DNA from 2 places in the Erwinia sp. LJJL01 genome. Region 1 is predicted to be linked to the other one. Evidence: predicted binding sites of a transcription regulator. Region 1 holds the regulator's gene; the other holds the start of a gene.
What was found. Region 1 encodes ArgR, which controls arginine synthesis, uptake and breakdown. Its sites were predicted from a motif close to ANTGAATAAAAATACANT; they were not measured.
Positions count from the first base shown of each region.

Region 2: argF (ornithine carbamoyltransferase) is a predicted target of ArgR. The motif match lies at 5,120-5,137, and genes of this name have one in related genera.

Region 1 covers NZ_CP178576.1:1,420,624-1,428,395, reverse strand. Annotated here, with positions in the region: gene ACLI4M_RS07455 (NAD-dependent succinate-semialdehyde dehydrogenase) at 1-536, shown strand, start outside; gene ACLI4M_RS07450 (barstar family protein) at 588-857, shown strand; gene yhcN (peroxide/acid stress response protein YhcN) at 937-1,200, opposite strand; gene yhcN (peroxide/acid stress response protein YhcN) at 1,305-1,574, opposite strand; gene yhcN (peroxide/acid stress response protein YhcN) at 1,685-1,948, opposite strand; gene argR (transcriptional regulator ArgR) at 2,403-2,873, opposite strand; gene mdh (malate dehydrogenase) at 3,242-4,177, shown strand; gene degS (outer membrane-stress sensor serine endopeptidase DegS) at 4,309-5,364, opposite strand; gene degQ (serine endoprotease DegQ) at 5,447-6,829, opposite strand; gene zapG (Z-ring associated protein ZapG) at 6,951-7,349, opposite strand; gene zapE (cell division protein ZapE) at 7,526-7,772, shown strand, end outside.
Region 2 covers NZ_CP178576.1:1,292,702-1,300,473, reverse strand. Annotated here, with positions in the region: gene ACLI4M_RS06815 (beta-N-acetylhexosaminidase) at 1-1,762, shown strand, start outside; gene ridA (2-iminobutanoate/2-iminopropanoate deaminase) at 1,853-2,239, opposite strand; gene pyrI (aspartate carbamoyltransferase regulatory subunit) at 2,420-2,884, opposite strand; gene pyrB (aspartate carbamoyltransferase) at 2,895-3,833, opposite strand; gene ACLI4M_RS06795 (hypothetical protein) at 3,846-3,995, opposite strand; gene argF (ornithine carbamoyltransferase) at 4,088-5,098, opposite strand; gene rraB (ribonuclease E inhibitor RraB) at 5,255-5,677, shown strand; gene miaE (tRNA isopentenyl-2-thiomethyl-A-37 hydroxylase MiaE) at 5,729-6,487, shown strand; gene ACLI4M_RS06775 (GNAT family N-acetyltransferase) at 6,526-7,029, opposite strand; gene ACLI4M_RS06770 (YjgN family protein) at 7,254-7,772, shown strand, end outside.

The sequences.
Region 1 (7,772 bases):
TTAACCAGCTGGCAGACGAAGTGAAAAAGCTAAAAGTCGGCAATGGCATGGATGAGGGCGTCGTGGTTGGCCCGCTGATTGAGGCTTCGGCGCTGGAAAAAGTCGAGGAGCACGTCAATGATGCGCTTAGTCATGGCGGCAAGGTCATTACCGGGGGAGCGCGTCACGCGCTGGGCGGCAACTTCTGGCAGCCTACGGTGATTGCCGAAGCGAATGAAAGCATGAAGCTGTCACGGGAAGAGACCTTTGGTCCAGTGGCGGCGTGCTTCCGCTTTGATGAGGAAGAGGAGGTGATCCGCCGTGCCAACGACACCGAATTTGGCCTGGCAGCTTACTTCTATACGCAAAACCTGCAGCGCGTATTTCGCGTCTCAGCCGCGCTGGAAAGCGGCATGGTGGGAATTAACGAGTGTGCGGTGTCCACCGAGCTTGCGCCGTTTGGTGGCGTAAAAGAGTCGGGATTAGGGCGTGAAGGCTCGGTGCTGGGGCTGGAAGAGTATATGGAAGTGAAAGCCCTGCATATTGGCGGACTTTAACCCAACGGGCGGCAGTCGCCGCCCAGCTGTGTGTCCTGCGGAGCAGACCGAATGAAAAGAGAGATTTTCGACTTTGATGTGATTGTCGATCAGGCACATTTCTTCCGGCAGTTCAGCGAACGATTTGCCCTGACGGATCGTACCATCGCCGATCTGGACAGTCTGTGGGATGCTATCACCGGGCCGCAAATGCCATTACCGTTGGAGATTGAGTTCGTCAATTTGGGCAGCGGCCAGAGGCGACGCTACGGCGCGCTGATTCTGCTATTTGATGAAGCGGAAGAGGAGCTTGATGGCGAGTTTCGCTTTAACGTTAAATAGTCAGGCAAAAAAAGGGCCCCGGCGAACGGGGCCAAAGGGTTCGTCTTGCCGGGCAACGGGTGTGCCCATCGACGAGGAATTACTTATACAGCTCGGCGGTGACATGCCAGTTATCCTGATTGCGCGCTTCAACAATTCGGTAAGCACTGGCACCTTCACTATCCGCTTTCTGTGACACCTGCTGACGGATATCCGACGGCACGCCTGCCACACCGCTTAATGTAATCGTCCCCGCAGATTGCAGATTCTCTGCCTGTTGGTTATTGACCAGCTGTGCGGCGCTGGCGCCGAAACTGACCAGTGAAAACAGGCTCAATGCAGCGATGGTTGTTTTGATTTTCATATTTAATCTCCTCATTGTGACCAACAACCTGCGGGCTTCGACTTTATGACCGCGGTCATGTCACGGACGGGCGCTGACAGCGCCCGATGTCTGTTCGTTAACGGTTATTTATACAGTTCAGCCGTTACGTGGTAGTTGCCGTCGTTACGCGCTTCAATCACACGGTAGGCGCTGGCACCCTGCTGATCCGCTTTCTCAGACAGCTGATGACGAATATCCATGGTAGTGCCGTTAATGCCGCTCACGCTGACGGTACCGACTGACTGCAGGTTCTGATTATTAACCTGATCGTTAGTCACCAGGCTGGCAGCGCTGGCACCAAATGAAAGAACGGAAGCAAGACCTAAAGCAGCGATGGTGAAGGTAGTTTTCATGATATGACTCCAGAAATTGGGTTGGGCGGTAACCGAAAGGGCTAAAAAACGTTTATTATTCTTGGGGTTACCGTAATTTTTTTTGTTTTTACTCTCAGACAGATACGAACTTATTTGTACAGCTCGGCAGTAGCATGCCAGTTGCCATTCACATTATTTTCGATAACGCGATAAGCGGTGGCACCTTTCTGGTCGGCTTTATCGTTCAGCGCCTGGTGGATATCCATCGGTGAACCCGCAATGCCGCTTACGCTGACAGTGCCGATTGGCTGAAGATTTTTAGCCTGTTCTGCGTTGATAGATTCAGCGGCGAAAGCGCCGAATGACAGAGCAGAAAGAAGGCCAAAGGTAGCAATAGTAGTGGTAACTTTCATGATTTGATTCCTCGTCAACTGTTTTTATCTTTTTAATTACTGTGATTTGCATCACGAAAACAAGTATAGATCTAATAACGTAAAAAATTAATAGCATGCTAATAATGTTTTGTTGGGATTCTTGTGATGTGAAGGGGTTTTTAATAACCAACCGTTATAAAAAACGCTTATATTTTACCCTCACCCCGTTAAATGCTTGGAAAAACATCAGGCTGCGTGAAATTAACAATTTGTGCGCTTATTAGGGATAGATCACATTGCTGGAAGAAATTTAAGCGGGTGATGGCGGGCGTATTGACCAGCAAAGGCAGTGAGATCTGCTGCTGAGTACTGAATTATCAGGGGAATAGCAAAGGGCCGTATGATGACGGCCCTGAGGATTTCGTCGCATAGAACAAAGTTGTACGGAGGAGACCTACGCCACGATATGCATAAGTCTTATAAGCGGCATGCTTTACAGTTCCTGTTCGAACAGGACCAGAATGGCATCGTGCAGCTGCTTAACGGTGAACGCACGGGCTGGCGTAATAAAGATAGTGTCATCACCGGCAATGGTTCCGAGGATGCCTTCGGCTTTCCCCAGTGAATCCAGCAGGCGTGCGATCAGCTGCGCGGCACCTGGGCTGGTGTGAATAACCACCAGTGCATCATTGAAGTCGATATCCAGCACCAGATTCTTAAGCGGGCTGGTGGTGGTCGGCACGCCCAGCTCAGCAGGCAGGCAGTAGACCATCTCCATTTTCGCGTTACGCGTGCGCACCGCGCCGAACTTGGTCAGCATGCGTGAGACTTTCGACTGGTTGATATTTTCGAAGCCATCTTCCTGCAGCGCGCTGACGATTTCGCCCTGCGAGCTGAATTTTTCTTCTTTTAGTAAGGCCTTGAACGCCTTAATTAACTCTTCTTGTTTTGATGGGTTACGCATAGGTTACCGATTCGAGGAAAATAGAAGCCATGCCCGTGGCGGGATATTAAATTATTATGCAATTAAATGAATTTTTATGCAAATGGGAAATGGTGCAGCCGCCGGCTAAAGCCGCCAGGGGCGTGCAGTTTAACAGAGTTTGAATGGGAAAAAAAATTTGCTGACGGCTTGCTGAAGCGGGCAAGAAGTGAACGATTTGTTATAATAATGAGGTTGTTCCAGTTAGCGCTAACGGTGTAATGTAACGCCGAATCACGATGATATCCTGTCGTGCTGAACCGCCAGCTAAACTCGCGTTTCAGCAAATCCGGATAGAGCAACATGGATTTCACGGCACAATAAATGCTTAATATAATAAGGAGTTTAGGATGAAAGTTGCAGTTCTCGGTGCAGCAGGTGGTATCGGCCAGGCATTAGCCCTCCTGCTGAAAACCCAGCTTCCGGCAGGTTCAGAACTCTCTCTGTACGATATCGCCCCAGTGACTCCCGGCGTGGCGGTCGACCTAAGCCATATCCCTACCGCAGTGAAAATCGAAGGCTTCAGCGGCGAAGATGCCACCCCGGCGCTGAAAGGTGCTGACGTGGTACTGATCTCCGCAGGCGTGGCGCGTAAGCCGGGTATGGACCGTTCTGACCTGTTCAACGTCAACGCCGGTATTGTGCGTAACCTGATTGAGCAAGTCGCCTCAACCAGTCCTGGCGCCCTGATCGGTATCATTACTAACCCGGTTAACACTACCGTCGCGATTGCAGCGGAAGTGCTGAAGAAAGCCGGTGTTTATGACAAAAACAAACTGTTCGGCGTCACCACGCTGGACATCATCCGTTCCAACACCTTTGTTGCTGCGCTGAAAGGCAAGCAGCCAGAAGAACTCAACGTGCCGGTGGTTGGCGGTCACTCAGGCGTGACGATCCTGCCGCTGCTGTCGCAGATCCCAGGCGTCAGCTTCAGCGAGCAGGAAGCTGCTGACCTCACTAAACGCATTCAGAATGCCGGTACCGAAGTGGTTGAAGCGAAAGCGGGTGGCGGATCGGCCACGCTGTCGATGGGGCAGGCCGCGGCGAAATTTGGTCTGTCACTGGTACGTGCGCTGCAGGGCGAAAGCGATGTGGTGGAATGTGCTTATGTCGAAGGGGACGGCGAATACGCGCGTTTCTTCTCGCAGCCGCTGCTGCTGGGTAAAAAGGGGATTGTTGAGCGCCGTCCGATTGGCCAGCTGAGCGCCTTTGAACAGCAGTCGCTGAATGGCATGCTGGATACGCTGAAAAAAGATATTGTGCTGGGTGAAGATTTTATCAAGTGATTAAGTCTTCCCCAAAATAATTGGCGTCGCAACAAGGCGGCAAATGTACGAATCCCCGGGAGCTTACTTTTGTAAGTGACCGGGGTGAATACATGCAGCCAACGCAGTTGCGGCGTCAAGTATGAAGGGGATTATTGCGTCTGGATCTCGTCCGGGTACTCCAGCACCGTGACCGGCATCGTCATCTTCTTCTCGTTGCGCGTGATATCGACGTTAATCACCGTGCCCGGGCGGATCTCAGCCACCTGGTCCATGGTTTCTACCGGTGATACCGCCGCCGCATTATTCACGCGGGTAATCACATCATTGACCTGAATACCGGCTTTATCTGCCGGGCCGCCGGCCTTCACCTCAGTCACCACGATGCCCTGATTATGATCCATACCTGATGTCTGACCGCTGTAGCGGCGGAATTCGCGCCCGGTAATGCCGATATAGCCGCGTATTACCCGCCCGTCGCGGATCAGTTTCTCCATCACCTTCGTCGCCAGCTTGGTAGGAATTGCAAAGCCCAGACCTTCCGGCGTTTCGCCGTTGCTGCTTTTATCAAAGGAGAGGGTGTTAATGCCCATCAATTCGCCCAGCGAGTTAATCAGCGCGCCGCCTGAGTTGCCGCGGTTAATAGACGCATCGGTCTGCAGGAAATCCTGATGGCGGGAAGGGCTGAGGCCAACCCGTCCGGTGGCGCCAATGATACCCTGCGTCACCGTTTGCCCGATGTTATACGGATTACCGATCGCCATCACCAGGTCGCCAACGTGCGCGACGCGCTGCGGATTGATCGGGATCACCGGTAAATTCACCGCATTGATTTTCAGCACCGCCAGGTCGGTCAGTGAGTCAGAACCGACCAGCATCGCTTCAAAGTAGCGGCCATCCTGCAGATTGACGATGATCTGGCTGGCGTCGTTGATTACATGCTTGTTGGTCAGAATATAGCCGCGCGGATCCATGATCACCCCAGAGCCGAGCACATCGCTGGTGCCGTTGGCGCTGCGGTTGTAAACATACACTACCGCAGGCGCGGCGCGTTTTACCCCCGCGTTGTAGCTGACCGGCTGAAGATCGGCGCTGTCGTCGGCAGTAGACAGCAGATCGCTGCCCAGCCGCAGGCCCGGCACGGCTACCAGAAGGATAGCGGCCACAATCAGGCCGAAGATCGCTGAACGCAAAAGTTTAGGAAACATGGTTTTAGGCAGTGTATGAATAAACGACTGGCAGGATAGCATGAGTTACGCGGACACAGTAGCCTGTGTCCGCGTGGCAGGGTTAACGCAGCAGCAGATAGATATTCTCATCGCCGCGCATGATGCTCAGCGCCAGCAGATCCGGTTTGGTCTCCAGCAGTTTACGCAGCTCTGCCAGATTCTGTACCGGCGTGCGGTTAACGCCAACGATCACATCATCCTTCTGTAGGCCAAACTGCGCCGCCGGAGTCGCTTTCGCCACCTCGTCGACTTTGACACCTTTGGTGCCATCTTTGGCCGCGCCGTCGCTCAGGGTGGCCCCTTGCAGCGCTGGGGTCATCAGTTCGGCACTGGCGGTCGTCTGGCTGCTGTTATCCAGCTTAACGGTGACCGTGACCGGTTTACCGTCACGCAGCAGGCCCACTTTCACTTCCTGGCCCGGCGGCGTGGTGCCGATTTTCACCCGCAGTTCAGCAAAGTTAGCAACGTTTTTACCGTCGACGCTGGTAATGATATCGCCCGCTTTAATCCCCGCTTTCGCGGCCGCCGACTGCGGCAGCACCTCGTTGACGAAGGCGCCGTGCTGGATATCAACCTTAAAGGCTTTCGCCATATCGGCGGTCATCTCAGTGCCCTTGATGCCCAGCTGGCCGCGTTTCACTTCACCAAACTGGATCAGCTGCTGGGCCAGACCCATCGCCATATTGCTTGGAATCGCAAAGCCAATGCCGATATTGCCGCCGCTTGACGCAAGGATGGCCGTATTCAGCCCGATCAGCTCACCGTTAAGATTCACCAGCGCACCGCCGGAGTTACCGCGGTTAATCGCGGCATCGGTCTGAATAAAGTTTTCCAGCCCCTCAAGGTTAAGACCGCTGCGGCCGAGCGCCGACACGATCCCCGAGGTGGCCGTCTGTCCCAGGCCAAACGGGTTACCGATGGCCACGGTAAAGTCCCCGACCTTCAGCTGGTCAGAGTCAGCAATTTTTATCTGGGTCAGATTCTTCGCATCGATCAACTGGAGCAGTGCGATATCGGTCTGCTCATCGTGACCGACCAGCTTGGCCGTGAATTCGCGACCATCGCTCAGCTGCACGCTGATTTTATCTGCGCCATTCACCACGTGGTTGTTGGTCAGCACATAGCCTTTGGCGGCATCGATAATCACCCCGGAGGCCAGCCCTTCAAACTCCTGCGACTTATCGTCACCGGGGGCACCTTCCTCTCCATCCTGACCAAAGAAGCGTTTTAGCTGGTCGGGGATCTGCTGCTGGCTCTCTTTTTCTGTCCCTTCAACGTGAACGCTGACGACGGCCGGCAGAACTTTCTCCAGCATTGGTGCCAGGCTCGGCACCTGCTGGCCCTGAATCTGTCCAGGAAGAGCAGCCACAGCCGCAGGGACTGTGGCCATATTGACACCGACACTCAATGCTAATGCGCTTAACAGAAATAATTTGTTCTTCATCGGAAGCAAACTCTCGCTAGCAGGGAAATGATGCCCATCGCCAAAATGGCAGGCTGTATGTGTCTTGCAGTGAACTGAACGGTGCTTGAAACGTGGGGTGGCTGGCACCCCACGAAGATGATTATTTGGTAGCGCGCTCGCCACGCAGCAGGCCAGAGGCGCTGTCCGGGTAGTCACGCGGCATCTCTACCGGCACCTGGTCGTTATCCGCTTCTGATTCTGTCAGCTGATAAGCAAACGGGTTTTTCTCACCCGGCAGGTTTGGCAGCAGGTCATTAGAACCTTTCGCCATATGCTGATACAGCTGACGGTAGTCGCGTGCCATGTTGTCCAGCAGCTCGGCGCTGTGGGCAAAATGGTTAGTCAGCTCTTCACGATAATCCGCCAGCTCTGCCTTGCTCTTTTCCAGCTCGTACTGCAGGCTGCGTTGCTCGCGCAGTTTTTTGTTGCCGAAACGCATTGCTACCGCGCCAATAATAATCCCAACTACTAACCCAATAAGCGCGTATTCCCAGGTCATAATGACTCCCATATAGTCTTCGTTGTTACGTAGGGCTTTTCCATCTGATACCAGCCACTATAACCGCTAATGTATTGGAAGTGGAATCCTGCGGCAGCTTCGCTTAGTGTAGAACGACTTTTTTTTCGACGATCAACACCGGCATAGGCCTTTTTTTCAGGGAATGTGACTCAATTATGCAAACGATGTCCCCGCTGTTGCGCTATCAGCAAGCGCTGGAAAACGGCGAGTATCAGCCCGATGAAGTTCAGCGCGCCGCCATGACCCGCTTAGACGGTATCTGGCAGGCGTTAAGCCGTGTTAGCCCTCCTGCGTCTGCCGCCAGCGGCGGTCTGTTTGGCAAGCTCAATAAGCTGATGGGCAAAAGCAAATCGACGGTCCAGGCACCGGCGCGCGGTCTCTATATGTGGGGCGGCGTTGGGC
Region 2 (7,772 bases), 130 kb from region 1:
CAGCCACTACCCGCAGCTGCAGGAAAAGGCCAGCGACGGCCTGTGGTACAGCCAGCAGCAGATGCGCGATATCGTCAGCTATGCCAGCGAGCGCGGCGTGCGCGTGGTGCCGGAGATCGACTTCCCGGGCCATGCTTCGGCGCTGGCGGTAGCGATGCCGCAGCTGATATCGGCGCCGGGACCGTATCAGATGGAGCGCGGCTGGGGGGTATTCAAGCCGCTGCTCGACCCGTCTAATGAGCAGGTCTATCAGTTTATCGACACGCTGGTGGGTGAAGTGGCGGCCATCTTCCCCGACCCCTATATCCATATCGGCGGCGATGAGGTCGATGCCAGCCAGTGGAACAGCTCTGAGTCTATCCGGCAGTTTATGCAGCAGCAGAGGCTGAAGGATGCCCATGCGCTGCAGGCGTACTTTAATCAGCGCGTGGAGAAGATCCTCGAAAAGCATCGGCGCCAGATGGTCGGCTGGGATGAGATCTATCACCCCGACCTGCCACGCAGCATTGTGATCCAGTCCTGGCAGGGGCCGGATGCGCTGGGCGAGGTGGCGAAAAACGACTATCGCGGCATTCTCTCCACCGGCTTCTATCTCGACCAGGCGCAGCCCGCCAGCTATCACTACCGTAATGAAGTGTGGCCACAGGGGCTGAAGGGCGCAGATCGGCTGCAGGACAAAGAGGTGGCCCAGAGCTGGCAGTTCACGCTGCCGCGCCTTAAGGGTAAGCCGCTGAGCGGAAGCTTTACGCTGATTGACGCCGTCGGCGGCTGGCGCGGCTTTATTGATTTCGACGGGCGTTCACGCCGCATGGTGCGTGATGTGCGCTGGCTGGCGCCGAATCAGTTCACCTTCCGCGTCGACAGCTGGATGGGGGAGCTGCAGCCGACCCTCAGCGTGACGGGGGACAAAATAAGCGGCTACTGGCGCATTGGCAACGTGCGCTATCCGACGGCGGGCAGCCGCCTGGCACAGACGCCGCCCGGCATTGCGCCTCCGGTGCCCGACGAGGCGCAGCTGCGCAATAATCTGCTGGGTGGCGAAGCCGCCCTGTGGGCCGAAATGGTTGATGAGAGCGTGATTGATGTGCGCCTGTGGCCCCGCGCTTTTGTGGTGGGTGAGCGCCTGTGGTCGGCGCAGGACGTCAACAACGTGCAGAACATGTACCGACGGCTGGCGGCGGTCGACAGCTGGTCGGTGGTGTCGGTCGGGCTACAGCAGCACGCGCAGGCGCAGCTGCAAATGACCCGGCTGGCGAACAGCAGCGACATCATCCCCCTGCAGATTTTTGCCGAGGCGCTGGAGCCCGCGCAGTGGTATACCCGCCAGCACCTGAAATATCAGGCCGGGCACTACATGCTGGCCGAACCCTTTAATCGCCTGGCCGATATCCTGCCGGCGGAGAGCGATAAAGTGCGCGAACTGGACCATCAGGTCGATGCCCTGATCGTCAATCGCGGCGACCGTCAGGCGCTGCAGGCGATTCGCCATCAGCTCAGAGCGTGGCAGCAAAATATCCCGCAGGTGGAGCCGCTGCTGGCGCAAAACCCACAGCTGCGGCCACTGCTGCCGGTGGCGGGACAGGTGGCGGCGATCAGTCAGATGGGGCTGTCACTGCTGGATGCGATGGAGTCGGAGCGAACCTTCGGCGCACGCGAAGTGGCGAAGATGCATCAGCTGCTGGACCAGGCGGCACTCACGCAGGATGAAGTGGTGATTGCGCTGGTCTATCCGATTGAGAAATTATTGCGCTACGGGAAATAACTGCGGGTCGATCGCTGATCGACCCCTACAAACAGACGCCCGGAGGGTCGATCGTTGATCGACCCCTACAAACAGACGCATGCGCGCCGCTTAACGGCGAACGGCAATCGCTTCGATTTCGATTTTCACATCTTTTGGCAGGCGCGCCACTTCCACACAGGAACGTGCAGGGAAGCTGGCGTTGTGCTCAGTGAAGAACGCTTCGTAAGTGGCATTAACGGTAGCAAAGTCGTTGAGATCCTTAACGAACACCGTGGTTTTCACGATATCGCCCACTTTCAGACCGGCTGCTTCCACAATGGCCTGCACGTTTTCCAGCGACTGGCGCGCCTGTGCAGCGATATCGTCGGCAACCGCGCCGGTTTTTGGATCGACCGGGATCTGGCCGGAAGTGATGATCATACTGCCAAGATCGACACCCTGAACGTAAGGTCCGATGGCGGCTGGCGCATTTTCCGTACTGATTTCACGCGACATAGTTTCTCCTGAAGGTGTTTGTTAGGGGGATTGCGGGTCGGGCATGCCCGACCCCTACAAAACGCAATTCTCCGTAGGGGTGAGGCATGCCTCGCCCTGTATTTACCGGGCATGCCTCGCCCTGGTATTTACCGGGCACGTGGAACATCCTGCCCACGCAACACGGCAATTGCAATGGGGTTAATCGCTGGCCATCACCACATGGTGCGCGAACTCTTTCTCACAGTATTTGCACTTCAGGTGCAGCTCGTGCTGGCGCTGTTTCACCGCGAAGCTGGAAAACACCGGCTCGCTGCGGCTGATGCAGTTGCTGTTCGGGCAGGTCAGGACGCGCTCGATGCGATCCGGCAGGGTCGGCGCTATCTTCGCCACCACATTGTAATCGTCGATGCGGTTCACGGTGGCATGCGGCGCATACACCGCCAGCTGGTTCACCTGGTCGTCGGTCAGGAAGGTATTTTCAATCTTGATCAGGTCTTTACGCCCCATCTCGCCCGACGGCAGATTAAGGCCGATGGTGATGCGCTGGTCGGTTTCCGTCAGGCGGAACAGCGACAGCAGCTTAAAGCCGATTTGCGCCGGGATATGGTCAATCACCGTGCCGCGTTTGATTGCTTCAACCTGTAATTTATTATCTTGCGTCATGATTATCCCCTTACAGAGTCGCTTCGCTGTTCAGTACCAGCGCCAGAAGTGCCTGACGCGCATAAATGCCGTTGCCGGCCTGCTGGAAGTACCAGGCGTGCGGCGTGGCGTCGACGTCAGTATCAATTTCATCAATGCGCGGCAGCGGGTGCAGTACCTTCATGTTGTCGCGCGCGCCCGCCAGATCGGCAGCACGCAGGATAAACTGCGCCTTCACGTTGGCGTATTCCGACGGATCCAGACGCTCTTTCTGCACGCGGGTCATATAGAGAATATCGACCTGCGGCACCACCTCTTCGATGCTGTCATGACGCGTCCAGACAATGCCTTTCTCATCGAGCATATCGGTGATGTAGGCCGGCATTGCCAGCGCATCCGGGGCGATAAAGTAGAAGCGGTTGCCGTCAAACTTTGCCAGCGCCTGCGCCAGCGAGTGCACGGTACGGCCATACTTCAGGTCGCCGACCATTGCCACGTTGAGGTTGCTCAGGCGGCCCTGGGTCTCCTGAATGGTGAACAGGTCGAGCAGCGTCTGGGTCGGGTGCTGGTTAGCGCCATCGCCGGCGTTGAGGATCGGCACGCCGCCGGAGAACTCGGTCGCCAGGCGTGCGGCCCCTTCCTGCGGATGACGCATCACAATGGCATCAACGTAGGTGCCAATCACCGAAATGGTATCCGCCAGGGTTTCGCCTTTCTTGCCCAGCGAGGTGTTGCCACCGTCGGCAAAACCGACCACCGACGCGCCAAGGCGATGCATGGCGGTTTCAAACGACAGGCGGGTACGGGTGGAGGCCTCAAAGAAGCAGCTGGCAATCACGTTATGCTTCAGCAGCTCCGGCTGCGGGTTGGCCTTCAGGCTGGCGGCGGTACGCAGCACCAGCTCCAGCTCGTCACGGTTGAGATCGTTAATTGAAATAATATGTTTGTGATAGAGCGGGTTAGCGGCCATTTTCACTCTCCTCTACGCGTGCGGGGCTGAAATTCGGGCAAAAAAAAGCCCCTCAATGAGGGGCTTTTCCTGATGATCGGGAGTGCCACGGAAGGAAAAAGCATGCTGCCCGCCACGATTACGGCGCGTCAGTTCGGCATTTTTCTGGCTGGTTATTTTCATGCATCCTCCCGGCAAACGGGGTGCATTATACGCATTCACCTGGCGGCGGCAAGCGAAAATCGCCGCGCAGGTAATCGTTTGCCCTGGCGGATTTAGCCGGGCTGCGCCAGGGTCGCCACCATCACTGCCTTGATGGTGTGCAGACGGTTTTCCGCCTGATCAAACACCACGCTGTGCGCGGATTCAAACACCTCGTCCGTCACTTCCATGCCGCCGTGCAGATCGTACTGCTGCGCCATCTGCTGGCCGAGCGTGGTCTGGTCGTCGTGGAACGCAGGCAGGCAGTGCAGGAACTTCACCTGCGGGTTGCCGGTAGCCTGCAGCATCGCCATATTGACCTGGTAAGGGCGCAGCAGGGCAATACGCTCCTGCCACACCTCTTTCGGCTCGCCCATCGACACCCAGACGTCGGTATAGATAAAGTCGGCACCTTTGACCGCCGCGTGAATATCGGCCGTCAGGGTGATTTTGCCGCCGGTTTTCTCCGCCACCTTGCGGCACTCGGCGACCAGCTCTGCGTCCGGCCAGCAGCTTTCCGGCGCGGCGAGGCGCAGGTCGATGCCCATCAGCGCGGCGGCTTCCAGCAGGGTGTTACCCATATTGTTGTGAGTATCGCCGACGTAGGTCAGCGTCATCTGGCTGAACGCTTTTTCCGGCAGATGTTCCTGCATGGTCAGCAGGTCGGCCAGCAGCTGGGTAGGGTGGAACTCGTTAGTCAGCCCGTTCCATACCGGCACGCCGGCATGTTCAGCCAGCGACTCCACCAGCGCCTGGCCGTGGCCGCGATACTGGATGGCATGGTACATGCGGCCCAGCACGCGGGCGGTATCCTTCATCGACTCTTTATGGCCTATCTGGCTGCCGCTCGGGCCAAGATAGGTGACGTTGGCGCCCTGATCGAATGCGGCAACTTCGAAAGAGCATCGGGTACGGGTCGAGTCTTTTTCGAAGATGAGCGCAATATTCTTGCCTTTCAGGTGCTGAATTTCTTCGCCATTTTTCTTGTCAGTCTTCAGCGTGGCCGCCAGCGCCAGCAGGCCGGTGATTTCAGCGGGAGTGAAATCCAGCAGCCTGAGAAAGTGACGGTGATATAAGTGACTCATAACGCACTCCGGATAACCTTTAATGAATTAAAATTCAATTTAACCGTATGAATATGCATTTTCAACCCCGGCGTGAAGAAACTTTTGTTTAAAGGTAGTGGCGCGGAGGGCACTGTGGGAAAATACTGGAAATAACGCCCTAATGAGGAATGGATCATGGCTAACGAAGCATTGTTGGAAGAGCAGCGTGAAGAGACGCGGCTGATTATTGAAGAGCTGCTGGATGATGGCAGCGACCCTGATGCACTGTACACCATTGAGCATCATCTCTCCTGTGACAGCTTCGACGCGCTGGAAAAAGCCGCGGTAGAAGCCTTCAAGCTGGGCTATGAAGTGACTGAACCAGAAGAGCTGGATCTGGAAGATGGCACCAAAGTGCAGTGCTGCGACATCATCAGTGAGAGCGCGCTGACCGCCGAGCTGATTGACGCGCAGGTTGAGCAGCTGATTGACCTGGTGGCGAAGTTTAACGTCGACTACGACGGCTGGGGCACCTACTTCGAAGATCCCGACGGCGAAGAGGAAGACGACGAAGACGGCGAAGAGATCGACGGCGAAGACAACGGCATCCGCCATTAATTTTGTATCAGGACGGGTCAGGCATGTCTGACCCCTATAGAGTTTGCTTTGATGAACATCGAACACCTTCTTGCCCCCGTCACCCGCTTCCTGCACTGCCGCACCCCGCAAGCCTGGATTGATGCCGCGCGCCAGCCGGAAAACCTGGCAACGCTGCTCACCGACCACCTGGTGTGCGAGCTGAAAGCGGCCCAGACCGCAATGTGGCTGATCCGCAAATACGTGGCCGACAAAGAGAGCGGCGATGCGCTGCTGGCGTGGCTGAAACCGTGGGAAAACTTTGTCCACAACGACCAGGCCGATCTCACCTTCCTTGAACAGCACAAAGGGTTGTCGAAAACCATTATCAGCCGCGAAGAGGTGCCTTACGGCGACGAGCTGGTGGATAAGATGGTGCTGCTGATTAAAGAGGAGCTGCACCACTTTTATCAGGTACTGGAGATTATGCAGGCGCGCGGCATTCCGTATGCGCGCATTACCGCCAGCCGCTATGCCAAAGGATTACTGCGCGAAGTGGCGACCCATGAGCCGCAAACGCTGGTGGATAAGCTGATCTGCGGGGCGTATATCGAGGCGCGATCCTGCGAACGTTTTGCCAGCCTGGCGCCGCATCTCGATCGGGAGCTGGCGGCATTCTATGTCTCGCTGCTGCGCTCCGAGGCGCGCCACTATCAGGATTATCTGGCGCTGGCGGCGCTGATCTCGCCGACGGATATCACGGCGCGAGTGCAGAAGATGGGGGAGGTCGAAGCGCGCTTAATCAGCGAACCGGACAGCCAGCTGCGCTTTCACAGCGGCGTGCCGGTCTGACAGGGTTGGGGGGCGCTTGGATGGTGCGCCCGCCACGGTTACAAACTTTTCAGCATCGTCACTTCGCAGTCGACATGGCCGGTAAAGCCCATCGGCCCGTCGATATGGGAAAAACCGAGGTGCTCATACAGGCGGATTGCGCGCGTGAGCGAAGCGGTGGTTTCCAGGTAGCAGCGCTTAAAGCCGCACTCGCGGGCGTAATCCATGGCCTGAATCGCCAGGCGACGTGCCAGCCCGAGGCCGCGCACCTGCGGCAGGAAATACATTTTCTGCAGCTCGCAGACATCGGCATCGCTGCCCGCCAGCGGTGCGACACCGCCACCGCCCACCACTTTCCCTTCCAGCTCGACCACCCAATAGGCGCAGCTGGCTGCGCTGTAAACCTCAAACAGATGATCGAGATTCGGGTCAGAGACGGTATAGCCTTTATCCGCCGTCAGGCCAAATTCGGCAGACACGGCGCGGATTACGGCGGCAATGTGGGGATTATCCGCAGCAGCGATCGGGCGCACCAGCAGGGTGGAATTTATAGCGGTAGTCATAACTCAGGCTCATAGCAGTTCGGCAGCAGGTAAGTGTAATAACACTGGTGGCGTATTGATGCAATGCCTGCGCAGTGGCAACGCCCCTGAGAGACCGCTATTAAGCTGAATGATAATTATTTATTGTCCGTTTCTGAGGGGCATGCTTAAATAGCCGCGCTACTTATTTAACTTTAATAATCTGCCTGGCAGATAACTATTCTTATTTTCAGGAAGAAAATCTAATGGAAAACAATACCTCGACTTCACAGCGCCATGCTGTGCTGTTTCATGGCCGTTCCGGCGAATATTTCTCTATCTGGCTGGTCAACGCATTACTGACCATCATTACCCTGGGGATTTATTCCGCCTGGGCGACCGTGCGCCGCCGCCGTTATTTCTATGGTAATACCGAAATCGCCGGTGACCGTTTTGATTATCATGCCCGCCCGATCGACATTCTGAAAGGGCGCATTATTGTCTTTGTCGGTCTGGTGCTGTTCTTTATTCTCTCCGCCGCATTGCCGACCATTTCACTGGTGTTCCTGCTGGCGTTCTTTGCGCTGGTGCCGTGGATTGTGGTGCGCAGCTGGCGCTACAACGCGCTGATGAGCAGCTTCCGCGGCGTGCGCTTTAACTATCACTGCCGCATTGGCCGCGCTTACTGGACCATGTATCTGGCACCGGTGCTGATGATTGCCGCCCTGTATCTGGTGGTGGGTATGATTGGCATGATGGCGGCGACCAGCGGCAATATCAGCGCG